One region of the Janthinobacterium sp. SUN128 genome, then DNA from elsewhere that is predicted to be linked to it. Evidence: predicted binding sites of a transcription regulator. Region 1 holds the regulator's gene; each other region holds the start of a gene.
What was found. Region 1 encodes FNR, which switches genes on or off when oxygen is low (the NO sensors DNR and NnrR bind a similar motif). Its sites were predicted from a motif close to TTGATNNNNATCAA; they were not measured.

Region 1 (10,807 bases):
ACGGCGATGTCGCCGCCCATCATGTGGATCAGCTGCTTGCTGATGGCCAGGCCCAGGCCCGTGCCGCCGAAGCGCCGCGTGATGCTCTGGTCGCCCTGCGAAAACGCGGCAAACAGCTGCTGTTGCTGCAGTTCCGTCATGCCGATGCCCGTGTCGCGCACCTCGAAGCGCAGCCAGGCGCGCCCGTTTTCGCTCTCGGCCAGGCTGACGGCCACCACCACTTCGCCGCTCTCGGTAAACTTGATGGCGTTGCCGGCCAGGTTGACGAGAATTTGCTGCAGGCGCTGGGCGTCGCCCACGAGGCGCCGCGGTACGTCGGGCTCGACGGCGATGGCCAGTTCCAGCTCCTTTTCGCCCGCATTCATCGTCATCGTCGTGGCCAGGGTATTCATGACTTCATCGAGGTCGAATTCGACGGGTGACAATTCCATGCGGCGCGCCTCGATCTTCGAATAGTCGAGCACATCGTTGAGGATGCCCAGCAGCGACTGGCCCGCCACTCTGACCATGGTCAGGTACTTGCGCTGTTCCGTGTCGAGCCTGGTATTGCCCAGCAAATACACCATGCCCAGCACGGCATTGAGGGGCGTGCGGATTTCATGGCTCATGTTGGCCACGAAATCGCTCTTTGCGCGGTTGGCCGCCTCGGCCCGGTCGCGTTCCTGCTCCAGCTCCGCCGCGCGCGCTTCGAGTTCCTGCTGCAGGCGGTCGCGTTCGCTCATCAGGCCATTGAACGCTTCCGTCAGTTCGCCGATCTCGTCGCGCTGCTGTACCGGCACGGGGGTGAAACGGCTGCCGCTGGTGCGCAGGGCCAGCAGGGTGTCGCGCAGGCGCACCAGCGGCGACAGCAGGCGTACGGTGACCAAGCCCAGAACAAAGGCGGCCAGCAGCGAAGCGAGGATGCTCCACAGCACCAGCCGGTACAGTACGCCATCGAACGGTTCGAAGGCATCCTCGACGGGCAGCGAGGCGGCCAGCAGCCAGTTCACGGATTTCAGGCGCTTGAAGCTGTTGACGGCCGTGATGCCGCGGCTGTTGGTGCTGACCATGCTGCCTTCGCCATCCTCCTTCAGCAGCTGGGTGGTCGTCAGGTTGGCGTTCGGCTTGCGCGGCTGCAGCAAACGGCTGGTATCGGGGTGCAGCACATAGCGCGGCACGGCGCCGCGCGTGAGGATGAAGTAATAGCCGCTCTTGCCGATCTTTTCCGAGCGCAGGCGGCCCAGCAGATTGTCCTTGTACAGGCGCAGCACGCCGATCACCACGCCGGCCACCTGGCCATCGGCGGCCAGCACGGGCGCCACCATCTGCACGATGGGCATGCCGCTCGACTTGCCCAGCATCGGCTCGGTAATCATGGGCTGGCGCGTGCGCAGGACGGTCTGGAAATACTCGCGCTCGGCGACGTTGATGCCGGCGCGCCCCGTCACTTCCGGCATGTCGGCCACGATGGCGCCATGCGCGTCGAGCACCAGCACGTCGTCGAACAGCACCAGCATCGAGCGGCGCGCATAGTATTCGCGCAGTTTGGCGGGCTGGGCGATCAATTCCGGCGGCTGCTGCCTGGCCGTCAGGGTGACAATCTGCAGCAGCATGCCCAGCTTGTCGTCGAGCTCGGCAGCGGTGCGGCTGATCAGGGATGACTGCTGGCTCAGCAGTACTCGGGTGAAGTCGTCGCGCATGTGCTGCACCTGGATCATGGTGACCAGCGCGATCATGGCGATCGAGGTCAGGCTGGTGGCCAGCGCGACTTTTGCTTTAATGCCGAGAGGCTTCATGATTTCCTTTTCAGTGCCGGGCGGCACAGGCGGCAGATAATGCTGTCAGGAATTTTCCTATCAATACCCCAGCTTGGCAAGCGCCGCCGCGCAAATTGCCCGCCCCGTATGGGCTTTTGACGATGTTGCCATATAATTAAAGGCTGGACGTCGTTTATTCGCCGAATTTACGGTGAAATTGGCATACGGCAACCCTGTATGCAGCTGTATGCAGTAAACTTGTTGTTGCATTTTCTAAAAGGTACCGACATGACTGAAGCGCTACTCACTCCCACCTTGCCCACCGTGAACGTGGAGGCGTTGCGTGCACGATGCTCGACCTGCAGCATGCATCAATTGTGCCTGCCGATGGGCCTTGATGTGGGCGACATGGATAGGCTGGACCAGATCATCGGCCGCCGCCGCAAGATCGTGCGCGGGGCCTCGCTGTTCCGCATCGGCGACTCGTTCCAGAACCTGTACGCGATCCGCCTCGGGCACTTCAAGACCTACCAGATCAATCCGGGTGGCGAAGAGCAGGTGACGGGTTTCCAGATGGCCGGTGAACTGCTGGGCATGGATGCCATCAGCGCCGACCGCCACCACTGTAATGCGGTGGCGCTGGAAGACAGTGAAGTGTGTGAAATTCCGTTTTCCAGCCTGGAACAATTGCTGGGCAATATGCCGACCCTGCTGCGTCATTTCCACCGCATGATGAGCCAGGAAATCACGCGCGAGCAAAGCGTCATGCTATTGCTGGGCAATATGCAGGCGACCCAGCGTTTTGCCGCCTTCATCGTCAACCTGGCGTCGCGCTATGAAGCACGCGGCTATTCGGGCAGCAATTTCCAGCTGCGCATGTCGCGCGAGGAAATCGGCAACTATCTGGGCCTGACCATCGAAAGCGTCAGCCGTTTATTGTCGAAATTCAAGAAGGAAGGCTGGCTGCGCGTCTCGAACCGCGAGATCGAAATCCTGCAGCCGGCCAAGTTGAAAGCCATTACGGCCGGCACGGACGTCTGCAAATAAGACTTACAGTTCTTCATCCGCGTGCAGCGCGATGCTGCGTTGCAGGGGCCAGGTCCAGATGCCGGACAGGCGCCACTCGCGTTTGTCGTTTTCCACCAGCACTTGCCAGCGGCTGCGCTCGAGCATCGGCAGTGCTACGGAAAAATTGCCGGCCGCATCGGGCTGCACCAGCAGCTTGATATCCTTTTCCGGCAGGGTCGCATGCGCCAGGTGCAGCTGCAGCGGCGCCTGATAAGCCTTGCCGAAGCTGTGCACGGAACCACTGAGGCGCGCTGCAGCCACGTCATATGACAGGCGCGTATCCATGGCCAGGTCGCTGGCGATCGTGTCGCGCTTCAAATCCTGGTTGATCGCCTTGCCCTGCTTGTAATAATCGCCCACCACCAGCGCATCGGGCTGCGTAAACGCGATATAGCCCATGAAGCTGCCGACGACCACGGACAGGCCGGGACCGATCATCAGCAGCCATGGCCAGCGATGCTTGTACCACGGTGCAACGGGGGGTTGCAGTTTCAGACTGTCGGACATGGTGTTTCTCCTGTTTGATCAGCCAGTCCCCGCATGGGGACCGGCCTTCCTGCAACTTCGTGGCGGCGGCGAGGGCACCCGGTCCCCGTCCGCCTTTCCTTGTTAACGCGGCACGATGAATACCGCGCTTTCACGCACATGCAGCGATGGATCGTCCAGCGATTGCAATTCGATCGCAATCTTGTTCGAGCCCTTCTCGCCGACGCCGTGCGGCACGCGCAGGCGGATCGGCCAGCCCAGCGTTTCCGTCGGCTGCAAGGTCACTTCTTCGCGCGTCAGCAAGGTCAGGCCCGGCAAGCCGGAAGCGCTGATTTTAAAATGCTGGCTTTGCTCGGACGTATTCATGATCTGCAGGCGGTAGACGTTTTCGATCATGCCGTCCTCCACTTCGCGTCCCATCGAACCGCGGTCGCGGATCACGTCCATTTTCAGGGGCGTGCGCAGGGCCAGCGACGTACACACGGCGATGATGATCAGGGCCAGGATGGAAGTGTAGATCAGGACGCGCGGGCGCATGGCGCGTTGGCGTATCTGCTTCGAATTGAAGTTGTTTTCCATCGCATGGTCGGTGCTGTAGCGTATCAGGCCACGCGGCCGCTCGACCTTGTCCATCACGCTGTTGCAGGCATCGACGCAGGCGGCGCAGCCGATGCATTCATACTGCAGGCCGTTGCGGATATCGATGCCGGTCGGACACACCTGCACGCACAGGGTACAGTCGATGCAATCGCCCAGCTTGTCGTTGTTGCCGGCCTTCTTGCTCATGGCGCCACGCGGTTCGCCGCGCTTGGCATCGTAGGTGATGATCAGCGTGTCCTGGTCGAACATGGCGCTCTGGAAGCGCGCGTAGGGGCACATGTATTTGCACACCTGCTCGCGCAGCCAGCCCGCGTTGCCGTAGGTTGCCAGGCTGTAGAACAAGACCCAGAACCATTCCCAGGGACCGAAATTGAGGGTGGTCACCGACTGCGCCAGTTCCTTGATCGGCGTGAAGTAGCCGACAAAGGTAAAGCCCGTCCACAGGGCGATGGCGCCCCATACCAGGTGCTTGGCCGTCTTCTTGAATGCCTTGCGCACGGAGGGGCCCTGCTTGTCGAGGGCCATGCGCGCGCTGCGCGTGCCCTCGATGCGGCGTTCGACCCACAGGAAAATTTCCGTGTATACCGTTTGCGGGCAGGAGAACCCGCACCACACCCGCCCGGCAATGGCCGTGACGAGGAACAACAAATACGCACAGATGATCAGCAGGGCCGCCAGATAGATGAAATCCTGGGGCCACAGCACGACGCCGAAAATGTAGAACTTGCGCGTGGTCAAATCGAACAGCAGGGCTTGCCTGCCATTCCAGGTCAACCACGGCAAGCCGTAGAACGCCAGCTGGGTAAGCCATACGCATACCCATCGCCAGGTAGCGTAGCGTCCTTTGGCCTCGCGAGGGTAGATTTGCTCGCGGGCCGCATACATCTTGATGACTTGAGGTTCCATTTTTACTTCGCGGGTGCCTGCGGATTCGACAGGCTCCAGACATACGCCGACAGCACGTGTACCTTGGATTCGCCGAGGAAATCGCTGAAGGCCGGCATGGTGTTGCTGCGTCCCTTGCGTACGGTTTCCATGATGGTATCGGCGCTGCCGCCGTACAGCCAGGTCTTGTCCGTCAGGTTCGGCGCGCCGAGCATCTGGTTACCCTTGGCATCGGCGCCATGACAGGCCATGCAGGCGCCGAACTTGGCCTTGCCCAGCACGGACTTGACGGGATCCGAGGTCGAGCCGGACAGGCTCAGCACATAATGGGCCACATTCTCGACATCCTTTTCGGAGCCCAGGGCGGCGCCCATCGGTGGCATCTGCCCATTGCGGCCGTGCATGATGGTGGTCTTGATGACGTCGGGTTCGCCGCCATACAGCCAGTCCTTGTCGGTCAGGTTGGGGAAGCCCTTGTTGCCGCGTGCATCCGAACCGTGGCATTGCGCGCAGTAGGTCAGGAACAGGCGCTGGCCGATGGCTTGCGCCTGCGGATCGGCGGCCACCGTCTTCAAGTCCTGGCTCAGGTACTTGTTGAACAGGGGACCGTAGTCGGCTTCCGCCTTCTTCAGTTCTTCCTCGTACTGGCCCGTCGACTTCCAGCCCAGGCTGCCGGCATAGTTGCCCAGGCCCGGGTACAGGAACAGGTACGCCAGGGAGAAGACGATGGTGATGTAGAACAGCCACATCCACCAGCGCGGCATCGGCGTGTTGAGTTCCTTCAAATCCTCGTCCCAGACGTGGCCCGTGGTGCCGTCAGCGGGGGCGCCCTCGACCACTTTGATTTTCGACTGCGAGTACAGCAGCACGCCGCAGCCGATGATGCCCAGCAGGGACAGCACGATGATGTAGATATTCCAGAAGCCATTGGTAAAGTCAGCCATGGTTATGCTCCTTCGCCAGGGTCATTTCGGCTTCGGCCGGATAGTCGAGCGCGTCGTCGGCGAACGGCAGGCGTGCCGCCGCGTCGAAGTCGCTGTTGCTGCGGCTGAACGTCCACCACAGGATGCCCACGAACGTCGTAAAGGAAACCACCGTCATGACGCTGCTGGCGCTGTCAAACAGGTTTTCGATTGCCATGCTAATTCCTTGTTTTGATTAATGTACCGAGGCCTTGCAGATAGGCGACCAGGGCGTCTTCTTCCGTCTTGTCCTGCAGCTGCGCGGGGCCGGCGGCGATCTCTTCATCGCTGTACGGCTGGCCCAGGCGTTTCAGGGCGCGCATCTTCGGCATGATCTCGTCAGGCACCAGCTTGGTCTTCGCCAGCCAGGGGTAGGACGGCATGTTCGACTCGGGCACCACGTCGCGCGGGTTGTTCAAGTGCGTGCGGTGCCATTCGTCGCTGTAGCGCGCGCCCACGCGGGCCAGGTCGGGGCCCGTGCGCTTGGAACCCCACTGGAACGGACGGTCGTAGACGAACTCGCCGGCGACCGAATAGTGGCCATAGCGTTCCGTTTCCGCGCGCAGCGGACGCACCATCTGCGAGTGGCAGTTGTAGCAGCCTTCGCGCACGTAAATGTCGCGGCCCGCCAGGCGCAGCGGCGAGTATGGTTTCAGGCCGGCGACGGGTTCCGTCGTGCTCTTCTGGAAGAACAGGGGAACGATCTCGACGGCGCCGCCGATGCTGATCACCACCGTGACCAGGGCGATCAGCAGCCAGGGGTTTCTTTCAATCCATGCATGTGAAAATTTCATTTGCTTTCGCTCCTATCAGGCGTGCGCCGCGTTCAGTTCCGGAATGCGGGCGACGGGGAGTTTGCTGCCGCGCAGCGTCATCCAGGTGTTGTAGCCCATGATGCACATACCCGACAGGTACAGCAGGCCACCGGCCACGCGCACCACGTAGTACGGATACGTCGCTTTCACGCTCTCGACAAAGGTGTAGGTCAGGGTGCCGTCCGGATTGACCGCGCGCCACATCAGGCCCTGCATCACGCCGGCGATCCACATTGCGGCGATGTACAGCACGATGCCGATGGTGGCCACCCAGAAGTGCACGTCGACCAGGCGCGTGCTGTGCATCTGCGTGCGGCCAGCCAGGCGCGGCAGCAGGTAGTAGATCGAACCCATGGTGATGAAGCCCACCCAGCCCAGGGCGCCCGCATGCACGTGGGCAACGGTCCAGTCGGTGTAGTGCGACAGCGAGTTGATGGTCTTGATCGACATCATCGGACCTTCGAAGGTGGCGATGCCGTAGAACGACAGCGAGACGATCATGAATTTCAGGATCGGGTCGGTGCGCAGCTTGTGCCAGGCGCCCGACAGGGTCATGATGCCGTTGATCATGCCGCCCCAGCTTGGTGCCAGGAGGACCAGCGAGAAGACCATGCCGATCGATTGCGTCCAGTCAGGCAATGCCGTGTAGTGCAGGTGATGCGGGCCGGCCCACATGTAGGTGAAGATCAGCGCCCAGAAGTGGACGATCGACAAACGGTACGAGTACACGGGGCGCTCGGCCTGTTTCGGGATGAAGTAGTAGACCATGCCCAGGTAGCCGGCGGTCAGGATGAAACCCACCGCGTTATGGCCGTACCACCACTGGATCATCGCGTCCTGCACGCCCGCATACGCGGAATACGACTTGGTGAACGAGGCTGGCATGACGGCGCCATTGACCACGTGCAAGATCGTCACGGCCAGGATATAGGCGCCGAAGAACCAGTTGGCCACGTAGATGTGCTTGACCTTGCGCTTGATCAGGGTGCCGAAGAACACGATGGCGTAAGCGATCCAGACGACGGCGATGAGGATGGCGATAGGCCATTCCAGCTCGGCGTATTCCTTGCCGCGTGTCATGCCCAAGGGCAGGGTGACGACGGCGCACAGGATCACCGCTTGCCAGCCCCAGAACGTGAAGGCGGCCAGCTTGTCGGAAAACAGGCGCACCTGGCAGGTGCGCTGGACAACGTAGTACGAAGTAGCGAACAGGCCGCAGATGCCGAAGGCGAAAATCACCGCATTCGTGTGCAGCGGACGCAAGCGTCCGTATGTCAGCCATGGTATGTCGAGGTTCAGGGCAGGCCAGGCCAGCTGAGCGGCGATGATAACGCCAACCAGCATGCCGATGATGCCCCATACCACAGTAGCGACCGCGAATTGCTTCACGATCTTGTAGTTATAGTTCAGCGATTGATCCACAAAGACTCTCCCTGGAATTACTATTTATGATGGTGGCCAGAGAGTAAGTGTTTGACCGCGAAAAAACTTTGATGTGGATCAAAATTCCCCGGATGAAATAAGCGTAGCGAACTGGCATCGAAATAAAGTGATATTTCGGTCAAAAAAGCCATGCAAGATCCCGGCAATCCGGGCGGGTGAAATCAGGGATGCGGTTCGCCGGGCGCCGGCTTGGCCGTCGTATCGTCGTCCTGCAGCACGCGCAGGCCCGGTCCGACGAGGTCGTCGAACTGGCCGCCGTCCGAGGCCGTGAAATACACCCACAGGGCGATGAAGACGACCACGACGCTTAAGGGGATGAGGAGGTAGAGAGCTTCCATTAGACTTTCCGCAGGCGCAGGGCGTTGGCGATGACGACGGCCGAGCTGGCAGCCATGCCCACGCCGGACAGCCAGGGGTTCAGGAAACCCAGCGCGGCGGCCGGGATGGCTGTCAGATTGTACAGGGTAGCCCAGCCCAGGTTTTCGCGGATGATGCGCATGCTGCGCGCCGCCGTTTTCGCCGTGTCGAGCACGGAAACCAATTGGCTCGACAGCAGCACCGTATCCGCATGCGCCTGCGCCAGCGCGGCGCCGGAACCCATGGCGAAGGACACGTCGGCGCCGCTCAGCACGGCGGCGTCGTTGATGCCGTCGCCGACCATCGCCACCACGGCGCCCGTCGCCTGCAATTGCTGCACGAAATCGAGCTTTTCATCGGGCAGGCATTCGCCGCACGCCGTGTTGATGCCCAGTTCCGTCGCCACGCTTTGCGTCAGCGCTTCCTGGTCGCCGCTGAGCAGCACGACCTGCTTGCCGCGCCGGTGGAAATACGCGACCACGTCGCGCGCCTCGGGGCGCAGCGCATCGCTGAGTAAGAAGCGCGTCAGCCAGCGCCCCTGCGCACCCAGGTACAGCGGCGTCATGCCCTGCATGCCGACGGCCGTGTCGCCCAGCGGCGGCCCGGCGATGGCGGCGACAAAGGCCGCGTTGCCCAGGCGGTAGTGCACGCCATCGACGATGCCCTCCAGGCCTTGTCCCTGCACTTCCTGCAATTGCTCCGCATGCGTGCGCGGCTGCGGCTGTTCCCCTGCCGCCGCCAGGATCGCCTGCGCCAGCGGATGGGCGCTGCCCGCTTCCAGCGCGGCGGCCACCTGCAGGCAAGCGTCCTCGCTCATGCTGCCGAGTCCCTCGATTTGCCGCAGCACGGGCCGGCCCAGCGTCAAGGTTCCCGTCTTGTCGAAGACGATGTGGGTGGCGCGGTGCAGGGTTTCCAGCACATGCGGCTGGACGATCAGCACACCGCGCCGCAGCAGGCTGTCGGTGGCCGCCGCCAGCGCCGTCGGCGTGGCGAGAGACAGCGCGCAGGGGCACGAGACGACCAGCACGGCGATGGCCACGGGCCACGCCTGCGACGGGTCGTGCCAGCTCCAGAAGGCGAACACGGCGACGGCAAACAGCAGCAAGCCCAGCACGAACCAGGCGGCGACCTTGTCGGCCCACTGCGCGATCTGCGGCTTGCCGCTGCCGGCCCGTTCGATCAGTTTCAACAGGTCGGACAGGGTGCTTTCGCGCGCCGGTTTCAGCACGCGCAAGATGAGCGCCGCGCTGGCGTTGATCGCCCCGCCCGGCACTCGCTCGCCGGTTTTCCTGCGCTGCGCCGCGCTCTCGCCCGTCAGCAGGGATAAATCGAGCGCGCTCGTGCCTTCGACGATGATGCTGTCGGCGGCAATCGCCTCGCCCGGTTTCACCAGGATGACGTCACCGACGGCCAGGCTGCCGGCCGGCACCAGGGTGGTGGCGCGGTTGTCGGGAAAGCCCGCCATCAGCGATGCGGAGGCGGGCAAGGCGTGCTGCAGGCGCTCGAGGGCCGAGGCGGCCTTGCGGCGCGCCTGCAGCTCGAAATAGCGGCTGCACAGCAAGAGGAAGATGAACATCGTGGCCGAGTCGTAATACACCTCGCCGCGGCCCGTAAAGGTCGCCACCACGCTGCCGAAGAAGGCCGCCAGGATGCCCAGCGCCACGGGCACGTCCATGCCCAGGGTACGCGCGCGCAGGCTGGCCCAGGCGCCCTGGAAAAACGGCATGGCCGAATAGCAGATGGCCGGCAGGGTCAGGAGCAGGCTGGCCCAGCGCATCAGGCTGGCCATATTGTCGTCCAGCGTGCCATCCTCGGCCAGATAGGCGGGCGCCACGTACATCATCACCTGCATCATCGACAGGCCGGCGACGAACAGCTGGCGGCCCAGGGTCTTGCTGGCCTTTTGCAGGCGTTCGCCATGGCGCACGGCGTCGTACGGATAGGCCGTATAGCCGACTTGGCGCACCGCTTGCAGGATGTCGCCCGGCTCGCATTCGGCGCGGCTCCAGCGCACGTACAGGCGCTCCGTGGCGACGTTCAGGCTGGCTGCCTGCACGCCGGGCAGGCGCGTCAGCTGGCGCTCGATCAGCCAGACGCAGGCGGCGCAGCGGATGCCTTCGACGGACAGCGTCGCTTCGCAGCTGCTGGCGTCGCGCGCGAATTGCGCATCGTCATTGCTGTACAGGCGCAGCTCGGGTGGCATCAGGGTGGCATCAAAGGCGTTGACGGCGTATTCATCGCGGTCGCGGTAGTACGCGCTCTGGCCGATGTCGACGATGGTTTGCGCCACCGCTTCGCAGCCGGGGCAGCACATGGCGCGCGGCACGGCGTCGATGGTGACGTTCCAGCTGGAACCACTCGGGACGGGCAAGCCGCAATGGAAGCAGGCGGAGGGTTGTAGAACAGCATTCATAGGTTTGGTTTCAAGCGTCTTTTCATGGATGGCCCGTGACGC
Region 2 (10,807 bases), on a different contig from region 1:
CGCTCCACCCGGCCCGCCAGCTCCAGCGCCAGCAATTCGCCCATCAGCGCGCCCATGGCCAGGCCGCTGCGCGCGGCCAGGGTATCGGCATCGAGGGGATCATGGCCCAGCACGGCCAGCAGCGGCGGTTCGTCTTCCACCACGGCCGGCGCGCCGGGGATGCCGCCCAGCCACTGCAGCTCTTGCAGCACGTCATCGGCTGACTCGACCAGCTTGGCGCCCTGCTTGATGAGCGCATGGCAACCCTTGGCCAGGGTGGCATGGATGGAACCGGGCAAGGCATACACATCGCGTCCCTGCTCGCCGGCCAGGCGCGCCGTGATCAGGGAACCCGATTGCGCGGCCGCCTCGACCACCAGCACGCCGCGCGCCAGGCCGCTGATCAGGCGGTTGCGGCGCGGAAAGTTACCGGGCATGGCGGGCAGCCCCAGTGCATATTCGCTGACGATGCAACCCTGTTCGGCAATTCTTTGCGCCAGATCAAGGTTACGTCGCGGATACACCAGATCGGCACCCGTGCCGATCACGGCGACGGTGGCCCCCGCGCCGCGCAAGCCGCCCTCGTGCGCGTGCGTATCGATGCCCAGCGCCAGCCCGGAAATGATGGTCAGGCCTGCCGTGCTGAGGGCTTGCGCAAAGGCGGCCGCATTCTGCATGCCTTGCGCGCTGGCATTGCGGCTGCCGATGATGGCCACGCCGGGACGCGACAGCAGTTCTGCCCGCCCCCGTACATATAACAAGAGCGGCGGATCGGCGATTTCCAGCAGCAGGGGCGGATACGCGGCATCGGCCAGGGTCAGCACGGCATTGCCGGGGCCTTGCAGCCACTGTAGAGTAAGCTCGAGCTGGCTGTTGGCCACCGGCCTGGGCGGCTGCACGATGGCGCGCGCCACGCTGGCCGGCACCGCTTCGCGCAAGGCCTCGAATGACGCGCTGAAGATGGCCGGCGGCAAGCCGAAGCTGACCAGCAAGGCACGCGCCGCCACCGGCCCCACGCCTGGCAGATGCTGCAGGCGCAGCCAGCCCGCCAGTTCCGTGGCCGCGTCTGCCGTCGTGGCAATTGCATGCATGACAACCTCGCTGTGTACTGTGCCATCCCATGCTAGCGCCATGGCGCGCACGCGATACCGACGCGCGCAACAATGCGCGCAATGGCCGGGCAAAACGGCCCGTCATCCACAGGAGCATGGGCGTCTGTGATAAAATTTCCCTTTGCAGCAGACGAATAGCGCACTGGCAAACGCATCTGCCGCGCCGTTGTGCCATACGCGCCCAACCGTAGCGTACTCAAATAAAATAGCCCTGCCATCGTTCGCATGGCCCAGGCATGAATAATCCGGCGCACCGGCGCCCACCTTAACCAGTCGAATCCGTATGTCCATATTAAATATCCTGCGTTACCCCGATCCTCGCCTGCACACGATCGCCAAGCCCGTCACCGAATTTGACGCGCGCCTGCAAACCCTGATCGACGACATGGCCGAAACCATGTACGACGCCCCGGGCGTCGGCCTGGCCGCGTCGCAAGTGGACGAGCATATCCAGATGATGGTGATCGACATCACCGAAGAGAAAAACCAGCTGCAAGTGTTCATCAACCCGGAAATCACCTGGGCCAGCGAAGAAAAGCAGGTCTACGATGAAGGCTGCCTGTCCGTGCCTGGCGTCTACGATGGCGTCGAGCGCCCGGCCCGCATCAAGGTGCGCGCCCTGGACCGCCACGGCAAACAGTTCGAACTGGAAGCCGATGGATTGCTGGCCGTCTGCATCCAGCATGAGATGGATCACTTGCTGGGCAAGGTATTCGTCGAATACCTGTCGCCGCTCAAGCGCAACCGCATCAAGACCAAGATGATCAAGGAAATCCGTGGTCTCGAGCGCGAAGCGAGCCTGCGCGCTCAGAACCGCCGCTTCTAAGCCACTGCTGATAGACTAAGCCGCAACAGAAGTCGTCACACCACGCCAGCCTGGCGCATTTGGGCGCGGGCCTGTACACCTCACGTCAAGGAACAATATGAAAGTGATCTTCGCAGGCACGCCTGAATTTGCCGCCACGGCCCTGAAAGACTTGCACGAAGCGGGATTCGAGATTCCGCTGGTGCTGACCCAGCCCGACCGCCCTGCCGGACGCGGCATGCAATTGCACGCCTCGGCCGTCAAGCAATATGCGCAGCAGCATGGCATCGAGGTGCTGCAGCCCTTGTCGCTGCGCATGGACAGCAAGGACCCGCAGCGCGCCGCCGAGGCCAAGGCAGCCCACGCGCGCCTGCTGGCCACCGACTACGACGTGATGGTGGTGGCGGCCTACGGCTTGATCTTGCCGCGCAGCACGCTCGACATCAAACCCTGCATCAATATCCACGGTTCATTGCTGCCGCGCTGGCGCGGCGCAGCGCCCATCCACCGTGCCATCGAAGCGGGCGACGATGAAACGGGCGTGACCATCATGCAGATGGAAGAAGGCCTCGATACGGGCCCCATGCTGGCCATCGAGCGCACGCCCATCGAAGCGGGCGACTCCACCGCCACCCTGCACGACAAGCTGGCCACCCTGGGCGGCAAGATGATCGTCGAAACCCTGCGCAAGATGCAGCAGCAGCCGCTGGAAGCCGTGCCGCAGCCGGAAGCGGGCGTCACCTACGCGGCAAAGATCGCCAAGGAAGAAGCGGCGCTCGATTTCAGCCTGCCGGCACTGGAACTGGGCCTGAAAATCCGCGCCTTCAATCCGTTTCCCGGCGCCTGCGGCCAGGTCGATGGCACCACCATCAAGATCTGGGCCGCCGACGTGCTCGAAGCGGACAGCAAGGAAGCGCCCGGCCAGGTGCTGGCAGCCGACGCCCAGCACGGCATCGTCGTGGCCTGCGGCAATGGCTCACTGCGCCTGACGGAACTGCAAAAACCGGGCGGCAAGCGCCTGCCCGCGGCCGAATTCATCAAGGGCTTCCCCCTCGAAGGCAAACGCTTCGCCTGACTTCACCGGGTTGCACCGCGCCATCATGCCGATGGCCATAAAAAAAGGCTTGCTGCGGCAAGCCTTTTTTGTATCCAGCCACAGCGCTTAGCGGCGCTGCACCTTCATCAGGCGTGCGCCCACGGACGACGACAGGCTGACTTCGAAACGGCCACCGGCCGGCACGGCGCTCACGTCGACATTGGCTTTGCCACCCGTCAAGTCACTGGCAACCACCGTCTTGCGGCCATCGGCAGCCACGTACATGACGGCGGCATACGGTTCCGCCTCGGCATTCCAAACCAGCACCAGTTGGCCGCCGCTTTGCGTCGCATCAAACGTGGCATCGTTGGCGGCAGCCTTGCTGCGGCGCGCCGGGCGTTCCAGCTTGGCTAAAGCCTTGCCATTTGCCAGCACTTGCACATCGCTGATTTCGCCCGGATTGGCGAAGCTGACGCGGAAGTGGCTCATGGCGTTGCCGCCATGGTCGGCCACGGAGACGCCATCGAAGGGCAAGTCGATAGTCTGTCCGGACGCCGTCAACACGCGCAAGGTATAAGCATGGCCACTGCCGCTGGCAGCGGCGCCGATGCGCGCCGACGAGGCAACGGCTGGGCGCAAGGCCACGCCGGCTGGCGTGATGCGGCCGGAAATGGTCAGATAGCCGTTCTCGGCCACGGACATGCTGGCGGCCAGCACATTGCTGCCCGTCCCCTGCGTGCTGCGTTTTTCCAGGAATTGCTGCACCCGCGCATAGCTGTAGTCGGAGAACCAGGCGCCGCTGCAATAGCTCATCACGTCTTTCATCGGCGTGCTGCCATAGACTGCCTTGCTCAGCTGGCCGATGCTGCCCGCATAGTTGCTGTTATACAGGGGTTGCGGACCCAGATTACCATCCGCATACGGGTAATCGGCAGCGGCGCCGGCCGGGCCGCCGCAGGCAACGTGCTGCAGCGAGTGGTTGTGGCCCAGCTCGTGCACGAGCGTGGTCAGCCATTCAGGCCATTGATTGCCGAATGGATCGACCGATGCGATGCTGTTGAAGCGGGCATCCAGGCCGATGGCCGACGTGAAGTCGCTGCCGCTGCTGCGCTGGTTGATGTAGGCCAGGCCGGCGGCGCGGGTGGAAGACATTCTCGGCACGAAACCATAGTAATAGGCGCCGCTGTCTTCCAGCGCGCGCTTGTTTTCCAGCTTGCCCAGGGTATCGCTCCACCAGCTGTCGGCCGTGCTGCTGCCTGGCATGCTCAGCGCGGCGCGCGTAGTGATGCTGATATTTTCCGTCGCATACGGATACACGCGCAACAGCGCAGCGCGGATCACCTCGGCGTCCGGCAGTTGCGCCACGCCATCGTCGGTGCTCAAGGGAACGAGCACCAGACGGATTCTGGCCAGGCTGGCCACCATGGGTGCCGCTTCCTGGCTCACTTGCACGCCGTCATTGCCGACGGCCGTCACGCGCACGCGCACGCCGGGCAAGATCCAGCCGGAGGGCAGGACGGCACTGAAATTGCCATTGAAACTGTCATCGTTCTTCGTCGTCGGCAAGAGCGCCGGCCCCGTCATTGCGATGCTGCCCAGGTTGCTGCCATTGGCGGCGGTCGCATTCAAGGTCACGGCCGGGCTGGCCTGGCCCGCCTGCGTGGCCAGCACGGACACGCGCACGGCGGCCGGCTTGCCACGCGTCAGGCGCAAGGCCGTATTGCTGGCGTTCAAATTCAGCACTTGCGCGAAATCAATGCTGCCCAAGGTAAAGGCCGACACCGTGCCCGCATTCACGGCGATGCGCGAAGCGGCCGACAGCATCACATTGCCCGTTGCCGAGGCTGGCGCGGACAGCAGCAGCTGGCTGGCACTGGCGCTGACGATGACGGCCGGCGTATTGCCCACCGAAGCCGAGCTGACCTGGTCGAGATTGCTGCCCTGCACCGTCACCGACAAGGTCGCGCCGTTGACGGCCGACGTGATCGACGTCACTGCCACGCTGGCCAGGACCGTGTACGCGTCGCTGCTGATCACATCGTTGTAGGGACCGCGCACCGTCAGCGCGCCTGTCGCTGCACCCGCAGGCACCACCACTGTCACGCTGCTGGCCGTCTGGCTTTGCGGCGTTGCCGCCGCGCCATTGCCAAACTGTACTGCCGTCACGGCGCCCATGCCGCCGCCCATGATCGTCACGCTGGAACCGACACCGCCCGTCGCCGGCGCGACGCTGCCCACGCTCAGCGGCAGGTACACATTGACGTTATAGCTGGTGGCCGCCGTACCGCTGGCGCTGACCAGGCTCAAGGCACCCGTGACGGGCACGCCAGGCATGGCCAGGGTCACGCTGGTCTCGCTGGCGGCGCTGGTGGCAACGGTCACGCCGCCCACCTGGAAGGCCGTCACGCGGCTCAGATTCGTGCCCGTGACCACCAGGCTGCCGCCCACGGCAACATTCGCCGCCGAGACGGCCGTCACGGCAGGAATCAGGACGGGCGTGCCCGAGGTGGTCGCCACCACCGTGTCGCCACCACCGCCACCACCGCCACCGCAGGCGGACAGGCCCAGCACGACAAACAATGCTACGAGCAGATGGTTTTTCATGGCTGGCAACCATGTTTGTGCAGCGCGATGCCGGGGAGGACACGAGATAAATGTGACATATTGGTGACTTTTGGTGAGAATTTAATTTCTAAGAACCAATATTATGGGTTAATTCGATTCCCAAAGACAACTATTAATGCTTTTGATTCAATTGGTTTTGATAATAGTTAAAATATCTGCTTGGCAAACTTTATTCTGAGTACTATTTCCCTCACTCTGTATTGCCTTAAATCAAAATTAATTTCCTTTGCAGCTATTGCCATTCAATTCATTAAAAATATGCTGAGGCAGCACAAATAATGTGGAAATTTTTCCACAGCCTAGAGGGCGGTATTCTTCTGCCAACTTTGGCGGAAGAATTAACGTTTTGAGTAAGATTTTCAGGAATGTAATTTTCAGCGGCAGGCGTGGCAGGAGGCGATGTGTTGCAAGAAGGCCAGCCGTGGGGCGTACGGCCGCTTTTGCTTAAAACCAAAGCAGCCTGATGCCGTATAATTTTAGACCCGGTGAAATCAGGCGATTGCCACCTTCTGCCTGCCCTACCCGGCCGGCACTCTCCGTCAGCTGATCCTGCTGGCCCGCATCCGCCTCGTACCAGTCTTGTCGCCGCGCCGCCGCCCGTTTGCCTATTGAAAGCATGAAATGAACGATACCGTGATCCCCGCCATGTCCCCGACCGAAGCCACCTTGCGCGCCATTCTGGCGCAGCGGATCATGATCCTCGACGGCGCCATGGGCACGATCATCCAGCAGTACAAGCTCGACGAAGAAGCCTACCGTGGCGGTCCCGCCGGCCGCTTCATCGATTTCGCCGCCCCAGCCGACAGTGGCGCGCGCGAATTGTTCGTCAAGGGCAATAACGAGCTGCTGACCCTGACGCAGCCGCACATCATCCAGGAAATCCACGAGCGCTACCTGGCGGCCGGCGCCGACCTGATCGAAACGAATACCTTCGGCGCCACGACCATCGCGCAAGACGATTACCACATGGCCCACCTGGCCTATGAAATGAACGTGCAGGCAGCCAAGCTGGCGCGGGCCGCCTGCGACAAGTACTCCACCCCGGACAAGCCGCGCTTCGTCGCCGGCGCCCTGGGCCCCACGCCGAAGACGGCATCGATCTCGCCCGACGTCAACGACCCGGCAGCGCGCAACGTCACCTTCGACCAGCTGGTGGCCGCCTACCTGCAGCAGACGCAGGGCCTGGTGGAAGGCGGCGCCGACGTGCTGCTGGTGGAAACCATTTTCGATACCCTGAACTGCAAGGCGGCCCTGTTCGCCATCGACCTGTTCTACGAGCAAAACCCGGATGTCGTGCGCCTGCCGCTGATGATTTCCGGCACCGTCACGGACGCCTCGGGACGCATCTTGTCGGGCCAGACCGTGCCCGCCTTCTGGAATTCCGTGCGCCACGCAAAACCGCTGACCATCGGCCTGAACTGCGCGCTGGGCGCCGCCCTGATGCGCCCGTACGCGGAAGAGCTGGCCAAGATCGCCGACACCTTCGTGTGCATCTACCCGAATGCGGGCTTGCCCAATCCCATGAGCGACACGGGTTTCGACGAGTTGCCAGCCGACACGTCCGCCCTGCTGCGCGAATTTGCCGACGCGGGCTTCTTGAACATGGCGGGCGGCTGCTGCGGCACCACGCCCGAGCACATCGCCGCCATCGGCGAATTGCTGTCGAAAAACACGCCGCGCACCGTGCCGGCCCCATCGCACGACTTGCGCCTGGCGGGCCTGGAGCCGTTCGTCGTCAATGACGAGTCGCTGTTCGTCAACGTGGGCGAGCGCACCAACGTCACGGGCTCGAAAGCGTTCGCGCGCATGATTCTCAACGAGCAATACGACGAAGCGCTGTCGGTGGCGCGCCAGCAAGTGGAAAACGGCGCGCAGGTGATCGACATCAATATGGATGAAGCGATGCTCGATTCGCTGGCCGCCATGACGCGCTTTTTGAACCTGATCGCCTCGGAACCCGATATTTCGCGCGTGCCCATCATGGTCGACTCGTCGAAATGGTCCGTCATCGAAGCAGGTCTGAAATGCGTGCAAGGCAAGGCCATCGTCAACTCGATTTCCATGAAGGAAGGCGAGGAAGAATTCCTGCGCCAGGCAAAACTGTGCCGCCGCTATGGCGCAGCCGTCATCGTCATGGCCTTCGATGAAAAAGGGCAAGCCGATACCTTCGAGCGCAAGATCGAGATTTGCGCCCGCGCATACCATTTATTGATCGATGCGCTCGACTTCCCGCCGGAAGACATCATTTTCGATCCGAACATCTTTGCCGTCGCCACCGGCATCGAAGAGCACAACAACTACGCCGTCGACTTCATCAACGCCACGCGCTGGATCAAGGAAAACTTGCCGTACGCGAAGATCTCGGGCGGCGTGTCGAACGTGTCCTTCAGTTTCCGCGGCAACGATCCAGCCCGCGAAGCCATCCACACCGTCTTCCTGTACCACGCCATCAAGGCCGGCATGACCATGGGCATCGTCAACGCCGGCATGGTGGGCGTGTATGACAACCTGGACCCGGAATTGCGCGAGCGCGTGGAAGACGTGGTGCTGAACCGCCGCGAAGACTCGACCGAGCGCATGATCGAATTTGCCGGCACCCTGAAGGCGGGCGGCAAGGCCGAGGCGCAAACCCTGGCCTGGCGCGAAGGCACCGTACAGGAGCGCCTGTCGCACGCGCTGGTGCACGGCATCACGCAATTCATCGTGGAAGACACGGAAGAGGCGCGCCAGGAATTGCTGCACAATGGCGGGCGCCCCATCCACGTGATCGAGGGCCCCTTGATGGCCGGCATGGACGTGGTCGGCGACCTGTTTGGCCAGGGCAAGATGTTCCTGCCGCAGGTGGTGAAATCGGCGCGCGTGATGAAACAGGCCGTGGCCCATCTGATCCCGTTTATCGAGGAAGAAAAGCTGCTGGAAGAAAAGCGCACGGGCATCGTCGCCAAGCCGAAAGGCAAGATCATCATGGCGACCGTGAAAGGCGACGTGCATGACATCGGCAAGAATATCGTCACCGTCGTTCTGCAGTGCAATAACTTCGAAGTGGTCAACATGGGCGTGATGGTGCCGTGCTCGGAAATCCTCGCGCGTGCCAAGGTGGAAAACGCGGACATCATTGGTCTCTCGGGCCTGATCACGCCATCGCTGGAAGAAATGGCGTATGTCGCCAAGGAAATGCAGCGCGACGAACACTTCCGCATGCTGAAGATCCCCCTGCTGATCGGCGGCGCCACCACCAGTCGCGCCCACACGGCCGTGAAAATCGCGCACAACTACGAAGGCCCCGTGATCTACGTGCCGGACGCCTCGCGTTCCGTATCCGTGGCGCAATCGTTGCTGACGCCGGAGCAGCGCGACAAATACGTGGAAGATATCGAAATCGATTACGCGCGCATCCGCGAGCAGCACGCCAACAAGAAGGCCCTGCCGATTTTGCCGCTGGCGCAGGCGCGCGCCAACAGGATGGTCGTGCCGTTCGACGGCCCCTGCACGCCCGTGAAACCGAAGTTCATCGGCCGCCGCGTGTTCAAGAATGTCGACCTGGCCACGCTGGCCAACTATATCGACTGGGGCCCGTTCTTCCAGACCTGGGACCTGGCAGGTCCCTTCCCCGCCATTTTGACGGATGAAGTGGTGGGCGACGCGGCCACCAAGGTGTACGCGGAAGGCCAGGCCTTGCTGAAAAAACTCATCGACGGGCGCTGGCTGACGGCCAATGGCGTCGTGTCCTTGCTGCCGGCCAACAGCGTCAATGACGACGATATCGAGGTGTACACGGACGATACGCGCAGTACCGTGGCGTTCACCTATTACGGCATGCGCCAGCAAGGCGTCAAGCCCGTGGTCGACGGCGTGCAGCGTCCGAACCAGTGCCTGGCCGACTTCATTGCACCGAAGGCATCAGGCGTGAAGGATTACATCGGCATGTTCGCCGTCACGTCCGGCCTGGGCATTGAAAAATACGAAAAACGCTTCGAGGATGCGCACGACGATTACTCGTCCATCATGCTCAAATCCCTGGCGGACCGCCTGGCCGAGGCGTTTGCCGAATACCTGCACGAGCGCGTGCGCAAGGATTTGTGGGGCTATGTGCCGGATGAACACCTGGGCAACGACGACATGATCGCCGAAAAGTATGTCGGCATCCGCCCCGCGCCCGGCTACCCGGCTTGCCCGGAGCACACGGTCAAGAAACAGATGTTCGAGGTCATGCAGGCCGAGGAAATCGGCATGCAGCTGACGGAATCGTATGCCATGTTCCCCGGCGCGGCCGTCTCCGGCTTCTATTTTGCCCACCCGGAGTCGAAATACTTCGTCGTCGGCAAGATCGGCATGGACCAGGTGGAAGACATGGCCAAGCGCCGCAACGTCAACATCGAGGACGTGGAACGCTGGCTGGCACCCAATCTGTCATAATATATGCACAAGGCGCGCGGAACTTATCGCGCGCCGAAGCGCACTAACGCAGTATGCCGGCTGGCATGCTGCATGCCCGCTCCGGCCCGTTCCCAACCGGCAAGGAGGATATATGGCAACCAATTTCAAACTGAAACGCTGGCAGGATCAAGTGATCCTGTTGCTGGGCCTATGGCTGGTCGTCTCGCCCTGGGCCTTTTCCTATCCCGAGGGTTCACCGCAGATGATCAACGCCTTTGTCTCGGGACTGGTGATCGCCGTACTGGCCGCCTTCGACCTGTACAAGACCTATTTCTGGGCCGTCGTCGTCAACCTGCTGGTCGGCGTCTGGGTGGCGGCCTCGCCATGGGTACTGCGGCTCGCCGATCAGCCCGTCGTCATGTGGAACGAGTTGCTCGTCGGTATCGCCGTCGTCGTGCTCGCCCTGTGGGAATTGCGCACCGACCCCGAGCTGCACAAGCACTGGCCCGGCGCCGCCGCGTAGCGGCGTAAAAAAGCCCTGCCACGGCGACGCCGTGCAGGGCTCTTTTAGATAAATCGGGTAGGTCGGATTAGGCCGCAGGCCGTAATCCGACATCACTACGATCAGCGTCAACAATGTCGTCGGATTACGCGTGGCCTGGCGGCCGCGCTAATCCGATCTACAGCGCGTAGCGGACTACGTTATCGCTCCATTCGTAGGCGGCCATTTCCAGCTCCACCAGGTCGTCCGGCGACATGGCCAGGTCGCGCAAGGTCGGCACGATCTCGCCTTCCATGTCTTCGATGCGCTCGATGCACTCGGCCAGGCGCAGCAGGTCGCCATAGAAGCCCTCGCGCGACAGCAGTGCTTCG
Region 3 (10,807 bases), on a different contig from region 1:
GTATTCCTGGTAGCTGGTCTGGTTGCGCTTGCGGCAGGCATTCCGGTCGTCAAAATTATTAAGGCTGTTGCAATACTCGCCGATCTTGTCCCGGTTTGCGTCATACAGTACTTCGCAGCCAGTGATGGCCAGCAAGAAGGGAATGATCAGATATTTCATTGCTACTCTCATGGATAGGGACGGGATTGCGCGAAAAAACACCAGATTGCCCACTGGATAAGCGGGCAGCTTTATCTTAACGCGATCTTGACGAAAAGTACAAGCGCTCGGTATTACTTAATGGAAAGGATTGCCTGCGCGCCCGCCACTGCATGCTATGGTGGCAGTTTCTCCCAGCGGATTCGTACCAGGCATGCCGACCATTCCTCCCGCCCCCTGCGGCCCACTGCAGCACCACTTCGACGCCTTGCTGCAAGACGTTTGCGCCAGCCTGGCTGCGCACGCCGGTAACTTGCTGGACGGCATATACCTGTATGGCAGCGTCGCCCGCGGCGACGCCACGCCGGGCGTATCCGACCTCGACCTGACCCTGGTACTGCGCCATCCGCCCACGCAGCAGCAGGCCGGCGCGCTGGAAGCGCTGCGCCTGGCCTTGCAGGCGCGCCACCGGGAAGTCATGAAGATCGATTTCGATATCGGCCACCGGGCCCAGGTACTGGCGCCCGAACACCTGTACAGCTGGGGCTACTGGCTCAAGCACCAGTGCCGCTGCCTGTGGGGCGAAGACCTGGCGCGGCACTTTGCGCCGTTCGCGCCCTCGCGCGCCATTGCCCTGGCCGTGAATGGCGACTTTGCCCGCGTGCTGGACAAGTATGCGCAGCGCCTTGATGACGAGCGCGACCCTGCCGTCATCGCCCGCCTGCAGCGCGAAGCGTCGCGCAAGCTGATCCGTTCCTGCAACACCCTGCGCCAGGATGGCGATCCAGGCTGGCCCGCCAGCCTGGACGAGCATGTCGCGCTGTTGCTGCGGCACTCTCCCGCCATGCAGGCGCCCATCGCGTATTTCCTGGCCCAGGCCAGGCCCGGTGCCGCGCCAGCCAGCGGTTTTACGCCAGCGCTGCGCCAGTTCACGCTGTGGCTGGCGCAGCAACAGGCAAGCTAAACGCCCGGCTCCTCGTTCAACAAGGGATTATCCGCCGCAAACGCCGCCAGGTGCTCGAGCAGCACGCGCACGCGGGCCGGCAGGTAGCGCCGCTGCGTCCACACGGCATACACATGGCGCGGCTGCGGCATCCAGTCGGGCAAGACGCGCACGAGGCTGCCCCGGGCCACTTCCTCGCGGCATTGCAAAAGCGGGCACAGCAGGATGCCGATGCCCGCGTCGGCCATCTCCACGGCCAGACGCATCTCGTTGACGCGCAGGCGCGCCTGCGGTTCGATCACCATTTCGGCGCCGTCGCCGGGCCGCCGCAGCCGCCAGCTGCGCAGCGGCTCGGCCACGATCAGCTCGTGCTTTTCCAATTCCTGCAAGTCGCGCGGCACACCGGCGCGCGCCAGATAGCCGGGCGCGGCCACCATCACCAACGCGGCACTGCCCAGCCGGCGCTGCATCAGCGAGGAATCGTCGAGCGCGCCCACGCGGATGGCCAGGTCGGCGCCGCTGCCCACCAGGTCTTGCAGCAGGTTCGACAGTTCCAGCTCGAGGCGGATATCCGGATACTTCTGCATGAAACTGACCCAGGCCGGCGTCAGCAAGCCGCTGGCGAAGTTGACGGGCGCCAGCACGCGGATGCTGCCCGAAACGGCCGACAGGCTGGCGTCGAGCTGCTGCGTCGCCTGCCGCAAGGCATGCACGAGGGGGCGGCACTGCTCGTAGTATTGCCAGCCTTCCGCCGTCGGCTGCAGGCGGCGCGCGCTGCGGTTGAGCAAGCGGTAGCCGAGCTGGCTTTCCAGCTTTTGCAGCCGGCGCGTGACGGTCGCGGCGGGCAACTCTTCCTTCACGGCCGCCGCATGCAGGCTACCCGCCTCGACAATGGCGACAAACAGGGCTAAGTCATCAAGCATGATTGCATTTTCGGAATTTGAAATTAAAAATATGGCTCTAGTATAGATTGCTGCAAGTCGTTACGCTGCCCTATCCTCATATCTTGAAAGTGCACCATGTCCGAAGCCCTGCGTTTGCGCTGTGTATTTGCCTTCCTGATGTCGCTGGTCATGACCCTGCTGATGAGCGCCTGGGTCACCTGGCTGAATATCGGCCTGCAGGCCGACTTCCTGCCCCGCTGGCGCCATGCGTTCTTTGCCGCCTGGCCCGTGGCCTTCTGCGCCGTGATGCTGTTCGCGCCCCGCGTGCAAGTCATCAGCCGCAATATCGTGGCCCGCCTGGCGCGCCCGGCATCACCAAGCTGCCCCGCCTGCCCGGCCGGTGCGCCATGTGCGTGCGCCAGCCGCACTTAACCGGCAGTCGGCCACCGGCAGTATCACTCGGTCACTCCCGCCCACGGCCGCCCTGATCCGGGCTATGCTATGGCCGTCCTTGTTTTTACAGCGGAGTGCCCATGCTCGATCACGTTTCCCTCACTGTCAGCGATCTGGAGCGCGCCGAGCGCTTCTATGACGCCATCTTTGCCGCGCTGAACGTGCCCAAGGTGGGCAGCGACCATGCCAACGCCTGGATAGGCTACGGCGAGCGCAGCGATGCGGAGCATCCCGAGCGCAGCTATTTTTCCGTGCGCCTGGGTCCCAAGCCCGACGACGCGCCGCGCCGCCATTGCTGCTTCAAGGCCCCCTCGCGCGCGGCCGTGGAAGCGTTCTGGCACGCGGGACTGGCGCACGGCGGCATCGACCTGGGCGCGCCCGGCTTGCGCCACTATCACGCCAGCTATTACGCGGCCTTTTTGTTCGATCCGGACGGCAACCGCATCGAAGCCGTCTGCCATCGCGCCGACGCCGGCTGACAGGACAGTAAATCCGCCTCTGTTCGGCATTTCCACTTCGGCACGATTTGCCTATAATGGCTGGCAAGCCATACCGGTCCCCGGTCCGTGCACCAAGAAGGAGATTCATGCATCATCTATTCGTCGGCCGCCCCGCGCGCACCATGCTCCTCTCCAGCGCCGGCTTGCTGCTGGCAGGCTGTTTTTCCGGCTGCTCCCTGTTGCCATCCACCCCGGTCATGCCAGGCGTGCCGGCCACCGCCGCCCTGCCCGATGCCAGCATCGCCTACACCCTGAGCGGCCAGGGCGGCTTGCCCGTGGTCTTCCAGTCGGCCATGGGCGACGGCAAGGACGTGTGGGCCAAGGTGGTGCCCGAAGTGGCCAGGCAGCACCGCGTGCTCGTGTACGACCGTCCCGGCTACGGCGAGAGCAAAAAGACCACCACGCCGCGCGATCCCTGCACCATTGCTGCCCAGCAGCGTGCCCTGCTGGCGCAAGCGGGCTTGAAACCGCCGTATGTGCTGGTCGGCCATGGCTTGGGCGGGCTGTACCAGTACGTATATGCGAGGCTGTACCCGCAGGACGTGGCCGGCCTGGTCTTGCTCGATCCCACGCACCCGCAGCAATGGAACCGCCTGCAGACGGACGCGTCCACCTACGCCATGCTCGTCAAGACGCGGCGCAAGCTGATGTTCAACAGTACGGAATCGGCCGAATTCGATGCTCAGACGCAGTGCCTGCAACATGTCGACATGAGCAGCCCGCTGCGCGTGCCCGCCATGCTGCTGGTGCGCGACAAATTCGGCATCGAGGAAATGGGATCGTTTGAAAACGTCGTGCGGGCCCAGGAAAGGGATTGGCAGCGCCTGTCCGGCGCGCCAGCCATCGAGCGCATCACGGGCGCCGGCTACTACATCCAGAAGGACAATCCCGTCATCGTCAACGAGGCGGTCAAGATGGTGGCGAAGAAGAAATAACAACGTAGGTCGGATTAGCGGCATGCCGCGTAATCCGACACCGCTATGGCCAACAATGTTGTCGGATTACGCGAGGCGGAGCCTCGCTAATCCGACCTACATCTTTTCAACCGTGCCTCATCAGCTGTTAAAGCCCCTGCCCTCGCCCGCCAGCTTCACCAGCAGCGGCGCTGGCGTCCACGCTTCGCCGTGGCGGCCTTTCGCATAGCCGGCGATCGTATCGAGCACGTTCGGCAAGCCGACCGTATCCGCGTAGAACATCGGGCCGCCGCGGAACAGCGGGAAACCGTAGCCCGTCAGATACACCATATCGATGTCCGAGGCGCGCAGGGCGATGCCCTCTTCCAGGATGCGCGCGCCTTCATTGACGAGCGCATACACGAGGCGTTCGACGATTTCCTGGTCGCTGATCTTGCGCCGTGCCACGCCGATGTCGGCGGAATGCTGGACTATCATGGCGTTGACCTGTTCCGACGGATACGCCTTGCGGTCGCCCGGCTTGTAGTCATACCAGCCGGCGCCCGTCTTCTGGCCATAACGCCCCAGTTCGCACAGCAGGTCGGCCGTCTTCGAATACGTCACTTCCGGTTTTTCCACGTAGCGGCGCTTGCGGATGGCCCAGCCGATGTCGTTGCCGGCCAGGTCGCCCATGCGGAACGGGCCCATGGCGAAGCCGAATTTCTCGACCGCCTTGTCGACCTGTTCCGGCAGACAGCCTTCTTCCAGCAGGAAACCGGCCTGGCGGCTGTACTGTTCGATCATGCGGTTGCCGATGAAACCGTCGCACACGCCCGAGACGACGCCCGTCTTTTTCAGCTTTTTCGACAGCGCCAGCGCCGTGGCCAGCACGTCCTTGCCGGTTTCCTTGCCGCGGACGATTTCCAGCAGCTTCATGACGTTCGCGGGGCTGAAGAAATGCGTGCCGATCACGTCTTGCGGGCGCTGGGTGAACGCGGCGATCTTGTCCAGGTCCAGGGTCGACGTGTTCGAGGCGAGGATGGCGCCCGGCTTCATGACGGCGTCCAGCTGCTTGAAGACGGTTTCCTTCACGCCCAGTTCCTCGAAGACGGCTTCGATGACGATGTCCGCCTGCGCAATGTCGGCGTAGGCCAGCGTGCCGCTAACGAGCGCGATGCGCTGCTCGGCCTTCTCTTGCGTCAGCTTGCCCTTCTTCACCGTGTTCTCGTAATTCTTGCGGATGGTGGCCAGGCCCTTGTCCAGCGCTTCCTGCTTCGTTTCCAGCAAGATGACGGGAATGCCCGCGTTGGCGAAATTCATGGCGATGCCGCCGCCCATGGTGCCGGCGCCGACGATGGCAGCGCTGGCGATCGTGCGCACGGGCGTGTCGGACGGCACGTCCGGCACCTTGCTGGCGACGCGTTCGGCAAAGAAGGCGTGGCGCAGGGCTTTCGATTCGGGCGACTGCACCAGCTGCATGAACAGTTCACGCTCGTACTTCAAGCCTTCGTCGAATTTCATCGTCACGGCGGCCGCCACGGCATCGACGCATTTCAGCGGTGCGGGGAACGGGCCGGACATGGCTTTCACGGTATTGCGCGAAAACTGCAAAAACGCTTCGTGGTTCGGGTAATCGACCTTGCGCTCGCGCACTTTCGGCAGCGGGCGCACGTCGCCCACTTTGGTGGCGAAGGCCACGGCGGCGGCCAGCAAGTCCGCGCCGGGCGCGATGACTTCGTCGAACAGGGCCGTGCCGGCCAGTTTTTCGGACGCGACGGGCGTGCCCGAGACGATCATGTTCAGGGCCATTTCCAGACCCAGCACGCGCGGCAGGCGCTGCGTGCCGCCCGCGCCCGGCAAGATGCCGAGTTTGACTTCCGGCAAGGCCATCTGCGCGCCCGGCGCGGCCACGCGGTAGTTACAGCCCAGCGCCAGCTCCAGGCCGCCACCCATACAGACGCTGTGGATGGCCGCCACGACCGGCTTGGTCGATTGCTCGACGACGTTGATCAGGGTGTGGAGAGTCGGTTCCGTGAGCGCCTTGGGCGAATTGAATTCCTTGATATCGGCACCGCCCGAAAATGCCTTGCCAGCGCCCGTGATGACGATGGCTTTGACGGACTCGTCCGCCAGCGCCTGGCGGATGCCGGCCACGGCGGCCGTGCGCGTGGCCAGGCCCAGTCCATTGACGGGCGGATTGGCGAGGGTAATGACGGCAACGGCGCCGTTTACTTGATATTCAGCACTCATGTCTCTTCCTTATTGATTTTGCTCAGCGATGAGGTGGTTGCAAGGGATGAAGCTTCACTATACCGCATAAAAGAACGCTCGTATTATTTTTGTCGTGGCGTGCCCGGCGCCAGCATGGTACGCCATGGTACAACATCGTTTGCGGAAAGATTCTGCTGCAAGCAGCAAGCTCCCGTAGAAGCTATCACTTGGATATTCATTTAAATAATAAAAGCACAATAATAATAACGGCGTTTTATTATGCAAAGTAAAGGCTTTGTTATATGCGGGCATGGGTCAATTACGACAGTTTTGACATTATTTATTTCCGCCCCTTGTTTTTCGCCAGATGCTGGGGAATAATCAAATTGTTGATTCAAATCAATACTCTACAATTTATCCACTATAAGGCAAACCGCAGGGCAAACACTGGCGGCCGTTGATCGCGCACATTCTCACCGATTATCACCAGATGTCGATCCATGCAATAACATCGCTGCCTTATATGGATAGCAGAAAAAATAATAACAGCAGCCTTATCGTTCCCATTCCTCTTCTCACCCCGAAGGAAATACTATGGACGCAGCCAGCCATGTCAGCCACTCCCAGGATCTGGACTTACAAGCGATAAATACTGCATTGAACCGTGTCCAGGCCGTCATCGAATTCGAACTCGACGGCACCATCCTGCATGCGAATGACAATTTCCTGCGCGTCCTCGGCTATACCCTGGACGAAGTGCAAGGCAAGCACCATGCCATCTTCTGCGATCCCGACTATGTGAAAACGGCCGAATACGCCACCTTCTGGGCCAAACTGGGACGTGGCGAGTTCGACCATGGCGAATACAAGCGCCGCGCCAAGGATGGGCGCGAAGTGTGGATCAATGCGTCCTACAATCCCATCCTCGATGCGGACGGCAAGCCGTATAAAGTCATCAAGTTTGCCACCGACATCACGGCCAGCAAGCGCCGCAACGCCGATTATGAAGGCAAGATCGACGCCATCAGCAAGGCCCAGGCCGTGATCGAGTTCCGGCTCGACGGCACCATCCTCGACGCCAACGACAATTTCCTCAAGTCCGTCGGCTACACGCTCGACGAGATCAAGGGCAAGCACCACCGCATGTTTTGCCTGCCCGACTACGCCAGGAGCGACGACTATGCGCAGTTCTGGCAGAAACTGGGGCAAGGCCAGTTCGACTCGGGCGAATACAAGCGCGTCACCAAGGACGGCCGCGAAATCTGGCTCAATGCCTCGTATAACCCGATTTTCGATGCGGAAGGCCGGCCCTTCAAGGTGGTCAAGTTCGCCAGCGACATCACGGCCCTGAAAATGCGCAATGCCGAATACGAAGGCAAGGTCAGCGCCATCGGCAAGGCGCAGGCCGTGATCGAATTCGACATGCACGGCAATGTGCTGGACGCAAACGACAATTTCCTCGCCGTCATGGACTACGACTTGAGCGATATCCAGGGCGAACACCACCGCATGTTTTGCGAGCCCGAGTATGCGAGCAGCCCCGAGTACAAGAAATTCTGGCAAAAGCTCAACCGCGGCGAATTCGACGCGGGCCGCTACAAGCGCCTGGGCAACCATGGCAAGGTAGTGTGGATACAGGCCACCTACAACCCCATCCTGGACCTGAATGGCAAGCCGTATAAAGTGGTCAAGTTCGCCATCGACATCACGGAACAGGTGAACCTGGAAAACAGTATCCAGTCCAAGGCCGCCAACGACAGCCGCAAGGTCAATGCCCTGCTTGAATCGGTGGCGCGCGCGGCGCAAGGCGACCTGACCTGCAATATCGTGCCCGAGGGCGACGAGCCGATCGACCTGCTCGCCGGCGGCATCAGCAAGATGATCGTCGACTTGCGCGGCGTGATCGGCAACGTGGTATCGGCCGCGAACGGCTTTGCCGACGCCTCGCACGCGATCGCCGAACGGGCCACGGGCGTGGCCGTGGGCACGCAGGCGCTGGGCGCCACGGTGGAAGAAATGAACGCGTCCATCGACGGTTTGACGTTCTCCATCAATTCCATCGCGGAAAACACCTCGAACGCCGATTACCTGGCGAAAGCCACGCAGCAGGAAGCGGAAGCGGGCGCGCGCGCCGTCGCCAAGTCGATCGAGGCGATGGACTTGATCAACCGCTCCTCGGAAGACATCGGCGAAATCGTCAAGGTGATCAGCGAAATCGCCAACCAGACGAATATGCTGGCATTCAATGCGGCCATCGAGGCGGCCCGCGCGGGCGAACACGGCCTGGGCTTTTCCGTCGTCGCCGACGAGGTGCGCAAGCTGGCCGAGCGCTCCTCGCAGGCAACAAAAGAGATTTCCAAGCTGATCAACGAATCCGTCAAGCGCGTCTCGACGGGCAGCGAAATCTCTCGCCAGGCCAGCGATGCCTTCGACAAGATCGTCTCGGGCGTGGCGAAGACCACGCTGGCCATTTCCGATATCTCGAAGGCGGCCAATGAACAGCTGCTGACGGCGCGCGAAGTATCCACGGCCATCCAGTACATCGCCGAGGAGACGGAAAAGTCGGCCGCCAACTGCGACAGCATCGCCCGCTCAACGGATGGCTTGAACGAGCGCGCTGGCAGCCTGAACCAGACTGTCTCCGGCTTCGTGGTGTAAGCCATGAGCCATGCGGCCACCTTGACGCCCGAGGTGCTGACGACCCTGATCGCGCTGGTGCGCCAGCATACGGGCATCGCCATGACAGCGCGCAAGAGCGTCTTGCTGGAACGGCGCTTGCAGCCTCGGCTGCGGGCGCTGTCCCTGCACAGCTACCAGGCGTACCTGGAGCGCGTCAGCAGCGACCGCGACGAGGTGGCCCATTTCATCGACCTGGTGACCACCAACGACACCCTGTTCTTCCGCACGCCGTCCATCTGGGATTACTTCCGCGACCGCTACCTGCCCGTCTGGGCCCGTGAGCATCCGGACGGCTGCCTGTCCATCTGGTCGGCAGCGGCCGCCAGCGGCGAGGAGCTGTATTCGATCGCCATGCTGTGCGAGCAATTCAAGCTGCAAGCGCCCGCTTTCCGCTACCAGATCCTGGCCAGCGACATTTCGCAGCAAATCCTGGGCGCGGCGCGGGCCGGCCAGTACAGCGGCCGCTCCGTCGAACGCATCCGCCTGTCGCATCCGGACTTGCTGCGCAAATATTTCACGCCCTCGCCGCATGGCGTCAGGGTCAACGAGGAATTGCGGCAACACGTCAGCTTTGCCCAGCACAATCTGCTGGAAGCATTGCGCCCGGCGCGGCAGTTCGACCTGGTGTTCCTGCGCAATGTGCTGATCTATTTCGATGCCGAGCACCAGGAAACCGTGCTGCGCCAGGCACGGCTCAGCCTCAAGGACGAGGGCCGGCTGATCCTGGGCGAGTCGGAAACCATCGCCCGCCTCGGCACCGGCTATCAATTCGAGTTTCCCATGATTTATAAGGCGGGTAGCGCATGAACATCATCATCGATCCTAGCCTGCCGCTGCACCATGTTGGCATGGGGCAACTCAGCGTGGGCACGCATGGCGAGCAGCTGCAAGCCTTGCTCGGCTCCTGCATCGGCATCGGTTTCATCTGGAAGAATGGCCCCTGCTGCGGCCTGGCCCATTGCCTGCTGCCGGAAGCGCCGGGCACCGACAGCAGCCTGGGGGCACGCTATGTGAGCCAGGCCGTGCCCTCGCTGCTGCGGATGATGGGTGTGCGCCAGGCCGATTACGCCGATATCGAAGTGGTGCTGGCGGGCGGCGCCAGCATGTTTGGCCCGCGCAACGGGCGCTTGCAAGTGGGACGGCAAAATGCGGAAGCGGCGCAAAAATACCTGGACCAGTGCGGCTTGTCGGTGAGTTTTTGCGCGCTGGGCGGACGCCACGGGCGTCAGTTGCTGATCGATTGCGCCAACCACAGCTATGCCGTCACCGATGTGGTGGCGCAACCCGAATTAATTCCACGCAAGGAAGGCGCATATGGATATGCATGAAGCGACGGGCTTGCAAGCGCAGGCCCATGGAGAAACGGCCGCCGAGCTGTTCGGCTCCTTCCACCTGGGCGACGATGAATTCGCCCTGCCCGCCAGCTGCATCCGCGAAGTCGTCAATTACCCCGCGAAAGTCACGGCCCTGCCCCTGTCGCCCGCCTATCTGGAAGGCATGTTCACCTTGCGCGGCAGCGTCATTCCGGTGGTCAACCTGGGGCGCTTGTTCCGCGCCGATGCGCCGCGCGCCGTGGCCACGGACAAGATCGCCATCCTCGACTTCCAGCAAGTGCTGGTCGGTATCGTCTTCCAGGATACGGGTGAAATCCTGCGCGTGCCCGCCAGCGCCCGCAGCGCCCTGCAATATGCGGCCGGCGACAGCCACGCCGTCATCGCCGGCACGATCCTGCTCGACGGCGGTGCGCGCCTGCTGCAGGTACTCGATCCGCATGCCCTGCTGCGCATCGAAAACGTACCCCATGTGCTGGCCCTGCAGGCGACGGGCACCAAGCTGAGTTCGGCCCGCTACCATGCGCAAAGCGAACGCCGGCAGTGCGTCAGCTTCCATGCGGCCGGCGCCACGTTTGCCTTCGAAATGCTGGCCATCCAGGAAATCATCCGCGTGCCGGAACTGCACAGTTCCCTGCTGAACAGCGAACTGTGCCTCGGGCGCATGCATTTTCGCGGCAGCCAGGTGGCCGTCGTCGACTTCGGCGCCCTGCTGCAGGCGGCCAGCTCCGGCACGGCGGCGACCAGCGACCAGCGCATCATCGTCGTGCGCCTC

Region 2: the regulator FNR is predicted to act here: its motif matches at 5,758-5,771, upstream of O3297_RS28105 (IPT/TIG domain-containing protein).
Region 3: the regulator FNR is predicted to act here: its motif matches at 6,412-6,425, upstream of O3297_RS07755 (PAS domain-containing methyl-accepting chemotaxis protein).

What each region holds. Positions count from the first base shown of each region.
Region 1 covers NZ_JAPWHY010000006.1:152,431-163,237, forward strand. Annotated here, with positions in the region: gene O3297_RS26760 (response regulator) at 1-1,775, opposite strand, end outside; gene fnr (fumarate/nitrate reduction transcriptional regulator Fnr) at 2,025-2,783, shown strand; gene O3297_RS26770 (FixH family protein) at 2,787-3,311, opposite strand; gene ccoG (cytochrome c oxidase accessory protein CcoG) at 3,414-4,796, opposite strand; gene ccoP (cytochrome-c oxidase, cbb3-type subunit III) at 4,799-5,719, opposite strand; gene O3297_RS26785 (cbb3-type cytochrome c oxidase subunit 3) at 5,712-5,915, opposite strand; gene ccoO (cytochrome-c oxidase, cbb3-type subunit II) at 5,917-6,531, opposite strand; gene ccoN (cytochrome-c oxidase, cbb3-type subunit I) at 6,547-7,974, opposite strand; gene ccoS (cbb3-type cytochrome oxidase assembly protein CcoS) at 8,157-8,333, opposite strand; gene O3297_RS26805 (heavy metal translocating P-type ATPase) at 8,333-10,765, opposite strand; gene O3297_RS26810 (sulfite exporter TauE/SafE family protein) at 10,788-10,807, opposite strand, start outside.
Region 2 covers NZ_JAPWHY010000008.1:21,071-31,877, forward strand. Annotated here, with positions in the region: gene dprA (DNA-processing protein DprA) at 1-1,070, opposite strand, end outside; gene def (peptide deformylase) at 1,375-1,917, shown strand; gene fmt (methionyl-tRNA formyltransferase) at 2,015-2,971, shown strand; gene O3297_RS28105 (IPT/TIG domain-containing protein) at 3,059-5,536, opposite strand; gene metH (methionine synthase) at 6,179-9,973, shown strand; gene O3297_RS28115 (SPW repeat protein) at 10,086-10,457, shown strand; gene O3297_RS28120 (EAL and HDOD domain-containing protein) at 10,615-10,807, opposite strand, start outside.
Region 3 covers NZ_JAPWHY010000001.1:1,705,142-1,715,948, forward strand. Annotated here, with positions in the region: gene O3297_RS07720 (hypothetical protein) at 1-159, opposite strand, end outside; gene O3297_RS07725 (nucleotidyltransferase domain-containing protein) at 353-1,102, shown strand; gene O3297_RS07730 (LysR family transcriptional regulator) at 1,099-2,004, opposite strand; gene O3297_RS07735 (DUF2798 domain-containing protein) at 2,101-2,397, shown strand; gene O3297_RS07740 (VOC family protein) at 2,499-2,897, shown strand; gene O3297_RS07745 (alpha/beta fold hydrolase) at 3,005-3,853, shown strand; gene O3297_RS07750 (3-hydroxyacyl-CoA dehydrogenase NAD-binding domain-containing protein) at 3,974-6,061, opposite strand; gene O3297_RS07755 (PAS domain-containing methyl-accepting chemotaxis protein) at 6,617-8,680, shown strand; gene O3297_RS07760 (protein-glutamate O-methyltransferase CheR) at 8,684-9,508, shown strand; gene O3297_RS07765 (chemotaxis protein CheD) at 9,505-10,029, shown strand; gene O3297_RS07770 (chemotaxis protein CheW) at 10,016-10,807, shown strand, end outside.